2 regions of the Dendrosporobacter sp. 1207_IL3150 genome follow, and region 1 is predicted to be linked to the other one. Evidence: a T-box and tRNA genes for the amino acid it is inferred to sense, from the RefSeq annotation. Region 1 holds a T-box; the other holds one or more tRNA genes.
The links. A T-box is a leader RNA that pairs with one kind of tRNA and senses whether it is charged. The one in region 1 lies ahead of ileS (isoleucine--tRNA ligase), so its partner is inferred to be a tRNA-Ile.
Positions count from the first base shown of each region.

Region 2: it has a tRNA-Ile gene. The T-box ahead of ileS (isoleucine--tRNA ligase) is inferred to sense a tRNA for this amino acid. The anticodon was not compared.

Region 1 covers NZ_JBAIYU010000017.1:228,599-233,563, forward strand. The annotation lists gene proC (pyrroline-5-carboxylate reductase) at 1-507, shown strand, start outside; gene V6C17_RS10235 (YlmH family RNA-binding protein) at 509-1,294, shown strand; gene V6C17_RS10240 (DivIVA domain-containing protein) at 1,318-1,770, shown strand; gene V6C17_RS10245 (DUF167 domain-containing protein) at 1,773-2,075, shown strand; T-box leader at 2,135-2,345, shown strand; gene ileS (isoleucine--tRNA ligase) at 2,385-4,965, shown strand, end outside.
Region 2 covers NZ_JBAIYU010000017.1:113,309-118,273, reverse strand. The annotation lists gene V6C17_RS09610 (thiazole synthase) at 1-395, opposite strand, end outside; gene thiS (sulfur carrier protein ThiS) at 400-600, opposite strand; TPP riboswitch at 652-758, opposite strand; gene V6C17_RS09600 (Nif3-like dinuclear metal center hexameric protein) at 834-1,955, opposite strand; gene V6C17_RS09595 (tRNA (adenine(22)-N(1))-methyltransferase) at 1,946-2,635, opposite strand; tRNA gene V6C17_RS09590 (tRNA-Val) at 2,745-2,820, opposite strand; tRNA gene V6C17_RS09585 (tRNA-Glu) at 2,826-2,900, opposite strand; tRNA gene V6C17_RS09580 (tRNA-Ile) at 2,911-2,985, opposite strand; tRNA gene V6C17_RS09575 (tRNA-Asn) at 3,027-3,102, opposite strand; gene rpoD (RNA polymerase sigma factor RpoD) at 3,189-4,301, opposite strand; gene dnaG (DNA primase) at 4,353-4,965, opposite strand, start outside.

The DNA of each region.
Region 1 (4,965 bases):
TTGACTTTGCAAAAAATTCAAGAAAGTTTTTCAAAGAATGCTATAATTAGAGTTATGCCAAACACACCAGTTGCAGTTGGTGCTGGTATATCAGCCATAGCACTCGGGAAATTTGCAACTGATTACGATAGTGAAATTGTTTCAAAAATCTTCTCGTCAGTTGGTAATGTCGTAACTGTTGCGGAGGAAATGATGGATGGCGTTACTGGTTTGTCGGGTAGCGGACCGGGATATGCCTTTGTTATAATAGATGCTTTGGCTGATGCGGGGGTTAGAGTTGGACTACCTCGTCAGACAGCTTTGGTTTTAGCAGCTCAGACGCTATTAGGTGCAGCTAAGATGGTTCTTGAAACAGGAGAGCATCCAGCAAAATTAAGGGACATGGTTACATCTCCTGGCGGAACGACTATTACAGGCATACACGTGCTTGAACAAAAAGGATTGCGAAATGCTTTGATCGATGCAGTGGTGGCAGCGACAAACCGCTCACAAGAGATGGGGAAATAAAATGAGTGATCGGGAAAAGATACTGAGATATTATCGGACAAGTGGTGAAGATCAGCTAGCAGTCAAACTTTTGGATGCAGCTGACGCTGTATTACGTAATCGTAAGTATAAGGTGGTTGAATTTTTAGATCCATTTGGTTACACAATTGCCGAAACTATTATTGCTCATTATGACCGGCTGCAGTTGATAACTAATGGCGGATACCTAGGAGCAGAAAGGCAAAAGGCAGCTTTTGTACACAAAGATTTTTTAGGCAAAGAAGAATTTATGATCAGCGCTTTGCTTGTTTCATGGGATTCGCGCTATTACCATATCTCGCATCGCGATATTCTTGGCGCCTTTATGGGACTTGGTATTAAGCGTGAAACTATCGGAGACATAATAATGCTAGGTGATAGTAGTCAAATTGTCGTAGATAGTTCTATGGCTTCCTATATAATGCAAAACCTTACGAGTGTAGGAAGCGCAACTGTAACGATAAAAGAAATTTCACTTGACGAGATAAGACCGCGAGAAGAAAAAATAAAAGAGATCAGAACAACTGTTGCATCATTAAGAGTTGACGTTATTGCTGCAGCTGGATTTGGTGTTTCACGCAGTAAAATGGCTGATGAAATTGTAGCTGACAAAGTTAAGATTAACTGGCAGCAAGCTAAGAGTAGTTCTCATCTTATTAAGGAAGGCGATGTTATTTCGATGCGTGGACGCGGTCGAATCGAAGTTTCTGAAATTTTTGGACAGACCAAAAAGGGTAGGATCAGTATTTTACTTAAACGTGTTATATAATTTAAAATGTGGGGGTGCTGTAATTGCTTACACCGTTAGATATCCATAATAAAGAGTTTAAGCGAGGTTTCCGTGGGTATAATGAAGATGAAGTAGACGAATTTCTTGATAGAGTCGTGAAAGATTATGAGCAGCTTTATCGAGAAAACCTGGACTTAAAAGAAACAATCGATCGTATTAATAGTAAGTTAGAGCATTATCAGCACATGGAAAATACTCTTCACAATACTTTAGTGATAGCACAAGAAACTGCAGAAGAGGTTAAACTTAACGCTAAAAAAGAAACTGAGTTAATTGTTAAAGAGGCTGAGGTCAGGGCTCAGAGAATTGTCGACGAAGCTATGTCTAAAGTTCGCAAGATGACGGCTGAATATGAAGAGCTTCAAAAGCAAGCTCAAATTTATCGTACAAGGATGAGAACGTTAGTTCAAGCTCAGTTGGAAATGTTAAAATCCTCTGATGAGGACGAGCAGTAATATTGGAGACAACAGGGTTAGATATTAAGTCGCTGCCAGATGGAGTATCTTTGAAAGTGAGGGTTCAGCCTAGGGCAAGTCGTAATATGATTGCCGGGTTATTTGGTGACTGCCTTAAGATTCACTTATCGACTCCGCCTGTCGATGGAGCGGCAAATCAAGCATGTATTGAATTTATCGCTGCTGTATTTGATGTTCCGAGAAGTCGGGTTACTATCAGTTCTGGACATAAAAATCGGATTAAGAATATAAAAATTATGGGAATTGATAAAGCGTCATTAATAGACAAACTTGAAACTTTATAGATTATAATTTGACTTAGTTTTGTGAATTTTGTATAATGTTCTTTAGTAAATTGAAAATATCTTAAGTAATGATGGAGACAGTAGTCAGGTTGTATTTGGCAGCGAGCTAGGGGGTGGTGTGAGCCTAGCGAAGTAATCCTGATGAAAATCACTCCTGAACTGCGGAGTCGAAAATGAAGTAGATTTCGCCGTACAACGAGCGTTATTCGTTGGTTGAGTGGCTAACAGTCATTAGGGTGGTACCACGGGAAATAACCTCTCGTCCCTTTGGGATAGGAGGTTTTTTATTTTTTTGGAGGTGTATTTATTTTGGATTATAGTAAGACGCTAAATTTACCAAATACCGATTTTCCAATGCGCGGCAATCTTCCAGAACGCGAACCGCAAACACTGGAATATTGGCAGAATAACGAAATTTATCAAAAACGAGTTGAACAGGCTAAAGGTAAGGAGAAGTTCATTTTACATGATGGCCCTCCTTATGCAAATGGTAATATACATATAGGGACCTCCCTAAACAAAATTTTAAAAGACATCGTAGTTAAATATAAATCTCTTTGTGGGTATGATGCACCTTATGTACCCGGCTGGGATACTCATGGTTTACCTATTGAACATGCAGCTATTAAAATTTTAGGGCTTAATAGACACGAACTCGATCCATTAGAACTGCGTCGAGAATGCAAGCAATATGCTCTAAAATGTTTAGATATGCAACGTGAAGATTTCAAGCGATTAGGAGTAAATGGAGACTGGGATAACCCGTATATCACCCTAAATCCCCAATATGAAGCAAAACAAATTGAAGTTTTCGGCGAAATGGCGAAAAAGGGTCATATTTATAAAGGGTTAAAAACAGTATATTGGTGTACATCATGCGAGACTGCTCTTGCCGAAGCGGAAATTGAGTATGCGGAGAAAAAGTCTCATGCTATCTTTGTTAAGTTTCCTTTAATTGATGATAAAGGAAACCTCCCGGTAGGTGTTAGCCAAGAAGGGGTTTTCGCAGTAATTTGGACTACTACACCTTGGACTTTGCCAGCGAACGTAGCAATTGCCGTAAATCCTGATTTGGATTATGTATGGGTAGAGTCGAATGGTGAAGTGTATCTAATTGCCGAAGGGTTAGTGGCTTCGGTTGCTAAAGAAACAAAATTAGAGGAATATAATATTCTATCTACTGTAAAAGGTTTTGATTTAGCGGGAATGGTATTTGCACATCCTTTTATGGATAGGGAATCAACTGTTGTATTAGCAGACTATGTTACACTAGAGCAAGGTACAGGGTGTGTTCATACTGCACCTGGACATGGACAGGAAGACTTTGAAACAGGGATGAAATATCAATTGCCGATTATTAATCCAGTTGATGGGGCAGGAAAGTTTACTAAAGACGGCGGGAAATTTCATGGATTATCAGTTCAGGATGCTAATGTACCAATCATTAAAGAATTAGCAGAACGTACAATGCTTTTAGGAAAGAGTTCAATAAAACATCAATATGCACATTGCTGGCGTTGCAAGAGCCCGATTATTTATCGAGCCACTGAACAGTGGTTTGCATCAATAGATGGGTTTAGACAAGATGCTCTAAAAGCTATTGCAGATTCAAATTGGGTTCCTACGTGGGGTGAGGATCGCATACGGAATATGGTTGCAGATCGTCACGATTGGTGTATCTCTCGCCAAAGAGTATGGGGTGTTCCAATCCCGATCTTTTATTGTAATAGCTGCAATGAACATATAATTGACGATGTTACCATTGGAGCTGTAACGAAGCTATTTGCTGAGTATGGGTCAGATTCATGGTGGGCTAAAAGTGCGAATGAGATTCTTCCAGAAGGCTTTGACTGTCCTCATTGCGGACATAAAGAGTTTCGAAAAGAAACTGATATTATGGATGTATGGTTTGACAGCGGATCCAGCCATGCTTCAGTTCTTGAGCAGCGTAAAGAACTGCAATGGCCTGCAGATTTATATTTAGAGGGAAGCGATCAGCATAGAGGCTGGTTCCAATCTTCTCTTTTAACATCGGTTGCAACTCGCGGCAGGGCCCCTTATAAAACAGTATTAACTCATGGTTTTGTCGTTGATGGAGAAGGACGCAAAATGTCCAAATCTATTGGTAATGTAATATATCCGCAAGATGTTATTAAGAAATACGGTGCCGATATTCTAAGATTATGGGTTGCGTCAGCAGACTATCAGGCAGACATTCGTATATCAAATGATATATTAAAGCAGCTATCAGAGGTATACAGAAAGATTCGGAATACATTCCGTTATATTTTAGGAAATATCCACGACTATAACCCGGATACTGACAGGGTTGAATATTCTAAGCTACTAGAGATTGACAGATGGGCGTTGCTCCGCTTGGAACAAGTTAGAGAACGTGTATCTAAAGCTTATGAAAACTATGAATTTCATTTGCTTTATCATACCATCCATAATTTCTGCGCAATTGATTTAAGCTCCATCTATCTTGATATATTAAAAGACAGACTTTACACGTCTCTGCCAGAGTCTGTAGAACGTCGTGCTGCTCAAACTGTTATGTATGAAATACTTACGACTTTAGTTGCTATGGTGTCTCCTGTTTTAACTTTTTCTGCAGAAGAGGTTTGGCAGTATATGCCAAAGAGAGCAGGAATGCCGGAAAGTGTTCAACTAACGGAATGGCCTGCAGCTCACAAAGAATATCTTGATGCTGATCTTGAAGCAAAATGGGATAAAATACTAGCTGTTCGAAGTGAAATTACAAAGGCTTTAGAAACTGCAAGACGTGATAAAGTAATTGGACATTCATTAGATGCGGCTGTTGAGCTTTATGCTGACCCAACTGAGTATGCACTCCTCAATAGTATTAAACAAGATTTAGCTACAATTC
Region 2 (4,965 bases), 120 kb from region 1:
ATATACGGAAGGACAACAAAACCTTCAGCCGCTAGAACTTCAGTAGCCTTTATAGTCTCATAGTTATCAGGAAGTAAGTATCTGTTATCTGAAATAACTTCAATCTTTATCCAGTTACCACAACCTGCTGCCTTTGCCAACCTGGCTATTCTGATTGCCTCTTGAGCATTACGGGCACCGGAAGTGTTCGGCATTAATATACAGTTCTTTGGTATAAATGAAGCAATATTTTCGTCCTTATACTCAGGATCAACTCTTCTTAAAGCAACGGTAACAACCTCAGATCCTGAAGCTTCAACCACCTGAGGAATAATCTTATTTGAAGAAAACTTACCTGTACCTAAAAATAACCTGCTAGATAATTCATGTCCACCAATTCTCAATACATCATTCATAACATCAACCTCCTCCAACAAAACTTAAAATTTCCAGATTATCATCTTGATTAAGAACGATTCCATCCCAGCAGTCTTTTCTAATAATTTCGTGGTTATATTCAACAATAATGTGGTCAGGATTAAAACCCTCTTGCAACAGGTATTTTGCTAAGGTAAGACCACTCTCTAGGTAAACCTTTTTTCCATTAATGCTAATTTCCAACTCATTCAACCCCTTAAAAAAAATAAATACGCTCCCGAATAGGTTCAGGCGCGCATTGCTTAATTACCTTCCTACGCGGGCATTATCCCGATCAGGTTAGAGGTCAGGTGCTTATAGTCCACTCTCAGCCCATAACATGAGCTCCCTCGGTATCAATATTAATTTCATGAGTATCTAAAGCTAATATTGCTATTATTGTATAATTTAATATTTCAGTCGTCAACAAATTTTGGCTATTTTACGAAAGTAAAAATATCCTTACTAAAACTATCGGCAAATATACGAATATCCCACTTACCTGCTGATGCACTTTTTTCTAGATGTTCTACTATACTATCAACAACAGGTATTTCAGTTGCAAAATGGCCCGCATCAATCAGAGACACACCTAAAGATAACGCTTCTTGGGCTTCGTGATATTTTACATCACCAGTAATAAGTACATCTGCTCCCATAAAAGCTGCTCTTTTAATTAACCCGGCTCCACTACCACCACAAACAGCTACTTTGTTTACAGTTTTCCCTGGGTCGCCAACCACCCTTACCCATTCGATATTTAATATCTTTTTAACTTCTAGCGTAAGTTCTTCTAATGTTTTAGTTGAAACAAGCTTGCCAATTCTCCCCAACCCCAGTTCCTTGCCTGCATTATGCAAAGGATAGACATCATAAGCAACCTCTTCGTAAGGATGACTTCTTAACATGGCTTTTATTATCCGTTTGCTTATCCTCTCAGGAAAAACAGTTTCTAACCTTAACTCCTGTACAAATTCTAACTTACCTTTTTCACCAATAAACGGCGAGGTTCCCTCTAACGGCAGAAAAGTCCCTATACCTTCTGTATAAAATGTACAATGACTGTAGTTTCCGATATAACCTGCACCAGCCTCAGTTATTGCGTTACGTACCTCTTCTATATAATCTTTAGGAACGAATACTGCTAGTTTCACTAAACGCTCTGAGAAACTCGAGGTAAGCATTTCTATCCCCTGCAAACTTAGCCTCTGTGCCAGTATATCATTTACTCCTCCTGCTGCAGTATCTAAGTTAGTATGTGCTGCAAATACAGCAATATCGTTTTTTAATAATCTGGCAATAATCCTTCCTTGTGGATTATCTGTTCGCAGATGTGCAAGCGGTTTAAAAATTAACGGATGATGTGAGATAATCAAGTTGACGCCTTTTTCTACAGCCTTTTCAATAACATCTTCTGTTATATCTAAACTAACTAAAATATTGTCAACAACTTGAGCTGGACTGCCTATCAGCAAACCTACGTTATCCCAGTCTTCTGCTAAATAACGCGGTGCTAACTTGTCAATAGCATCCATAATGACTTGGCATTTTACAGGCATTCTAACTTCATCTCCAACTCTCTTATTTTTTGCGCATACTGTTGATATTTTTCAGATTTCTTGGCCTGCTCACTTGCATCCATTTCCTTTAATATTCTCTTAGCTTGCAAAATAAGATTTTCAATATGTTCCTTTAGTAAAACCGAACGGCTCGACCACAACACCGGGCCTATATCAAATAATATTGGTTCTATCTCAATTTGTTTCCCTTGTTTTGCACTAATAATTTCATACAACCTCTCATCTTCCTTAACTAATAGTTCATCAGCAATAAACCAGCCATTTTCAACTAACCATTTACGCAATGTTGCCGAAGCGTTCATTGGCTGTAAAATAATTTGCTGCAGCGACTTAGCTGTTTCCGGAGATTTTTCGAGAATATCGACAATAGTACCTCCACCCATACCTGCAATAACAACAACATCAACCTCGTTGGGCCTAATTACATCTAGTCCATCCCCAAGCCTTAATGAAACGTCGTTTACAGCCCCATAATACTCTATAGTTTCCTTAGCTGCATGGTAAGGTCCTTTATTAACCTCTCCTGCCACTGCTGATCTAATAATATTGCTCTTTAATAAGTAAATCGGTAAATATGCATGGTCTGTACCAATATCTGCCATTACTGTGTTTTTTGGTATTAGTGATGCAACTGCAGTAAGTCTTTCACCTAGTTTCAAAATTCCACCCCATTGTTTTGATTCTATAGCCAGTAGTTATGTATCTTTAAAATAGAATTTCTAAATTATATAAAAAAATGCAAAGCATATGCTTTGCATTTAATTTCAATGGTGGGCGATGACAGGATCGAACTGCCGACATCCTGCTTGTAAGGCAGGCGCTCTCCCAGCTGAGCTAATCACCCATAGTTGGTGACCCGTAAGGGAATCGAACCCTTGATACCGCCGTGAAAGGGCGGTGTCTTAACCGCTTGACCAACGGGCCATATAAAGTTTGGTGGGCCCACCTGGGTTCGAACCAGGGACCAGCCGGTTATGAGCCGGCTGCTCTACCGCTGAGCTATAGGCCCAAATATTGAAAGCAAATTATGATAATCTGCTAAAAAGCTAATGGCTCCTCGAGTAGGACTCGAACCTACGACCGATCGGTTAACAGCCGATTGCTCTACCAGCTGAGCTATCGAGGAATATTATCAACGGATATTATTATAAAATAATCACAAAGTTATGTCAAGATCTTTTTTAGATCCTTATTATTATTTTCCTTCTGAAATTATTCTAAGAAATCTTTCAGCTTTTTACTTCTGCTCGGATGGCGAAGTTTCCTAAGTGCCTTTGCTTCAATTTGACGAATACGCTCTCTTGTAACTCCAAAATGCTGACCAACCTCTTCAAGAGTTCTAGCCCGGCCATCATCGAGTCCAAACCGCAATCTTAGGACTTTCTCTTCCCTCGGCGTAAGTGTTTCAAGTACTTCCTCAAGCTGCTCTTTCAAAAGCATAAAAGAAGCCGCCTCAGCTGGTGCTGGCGCATCCTGATCTTCTATAAAATCACCTAGATGAGAATCCTCTTCTTCTCCTATCGGAGTCTCTAAAGACACTGGTTCCTGAGCAATTTTCATGATTTCACGGACCCTGTCCACGCTTATATCCATTTCACGGGCAATTTCCTCAGGCACAGGTTCTCTACCAAGTTCTTGAAGCAATTGGCGTGATACTCTAATTAGTTTGTTGATAGTTTCAACCATATGCACAGGTATGCGTATAGTCCGCGCTTGATCAGCAATAGCTCTTGTTATCGCTTGACGAATCCACCAAGTAGCGTATGTGCTAAACTTAAAGCCCTTATTATAGTCAAATTTTTCAACAGCTTTAATCAGACCCAGGTTACCTTCTTGGATTAAATCCAAAAATAGCATTCCACGACCAACATACCTTTTTGCTATACTAACGACGAGACGTAAATTAGCTTCGGCCAAACGACGCTTAGCTTCCTCATCACCGTTTTGCATTCGAATGGCTAACTTAATTTCTTCATCGGCAGTAAGAAGCGGAACACGTCCGATTTCCTTGAGATACATCCGTACAGGGTCATCAATACTAATACCTTCTGGAATAGATAAATCAATATCTACCTCTTCAGGTGTTACTTCTTCCATATCTGAAATATCCGGATCGTCGATGTTCTCAACTTCTGGAATTTCATCAACAATTTCAATGCCTTTACTGGAGAATACTTCATACATATCATCAATTTCATCAGGAGATAAATCTTCGCTTTGGAGGGTATCCATGATTTCACCATAGGTAATTACGCCGCCGCGTTTTTTACCCTTACTCAGCAATTTATCAACATTATCGTTTGGCATACTTTTCTTCTCAGTCATTATTCCCCTCCTCCCGTAGCTATTGCAATAAATCTTCTACTATCTTTTATTTTATGAATAGTGTAGTTTGCTAATTTCATGTTTTATTCGCTGACTTTCCGCTAATTCCTGCAGAAAGCGACTATCCCCCATGCGTTGTAATTCATCGGCGCGAAGTCGATGTTGTTCATATAATTCCTTTAAATGAGCTATCCTAATTGTTTTTATGCAATCATCCACCAGCTTAGGAATATCATCATGCTGCAAATCTATTAACAAAATATGTGATAACTCAGTGTTTGCTGCTTCATTCAAAGTCATGGCAGACGATACATCATGAGCTTTTTTACCCATATTATACGCTTCAAAGAGCGATTTAATTATCTCACGGTATAGATCACCTTGAATTTCTTCAATACTGAGTTGTGCCTGAATATATGGTATAATAGTATCATCTTCCCAAATTAACCGGATAACATGTCGCTGGGCTTGGATTACCGCACTATCAATATTCTTTGAAAGTGCTACCATTCTAATAGTTTTCCCTTTATTTACATTTTTATCCTTTTGGGAAAGATCTAAATATTTACTAATTTCACTTCTAATAGCACTCTCATCAATACCTATACTTTGCGATACTTGAGCAATATGTGCATTAGCCTCTACGGCATTCGTCGCAGCAGCT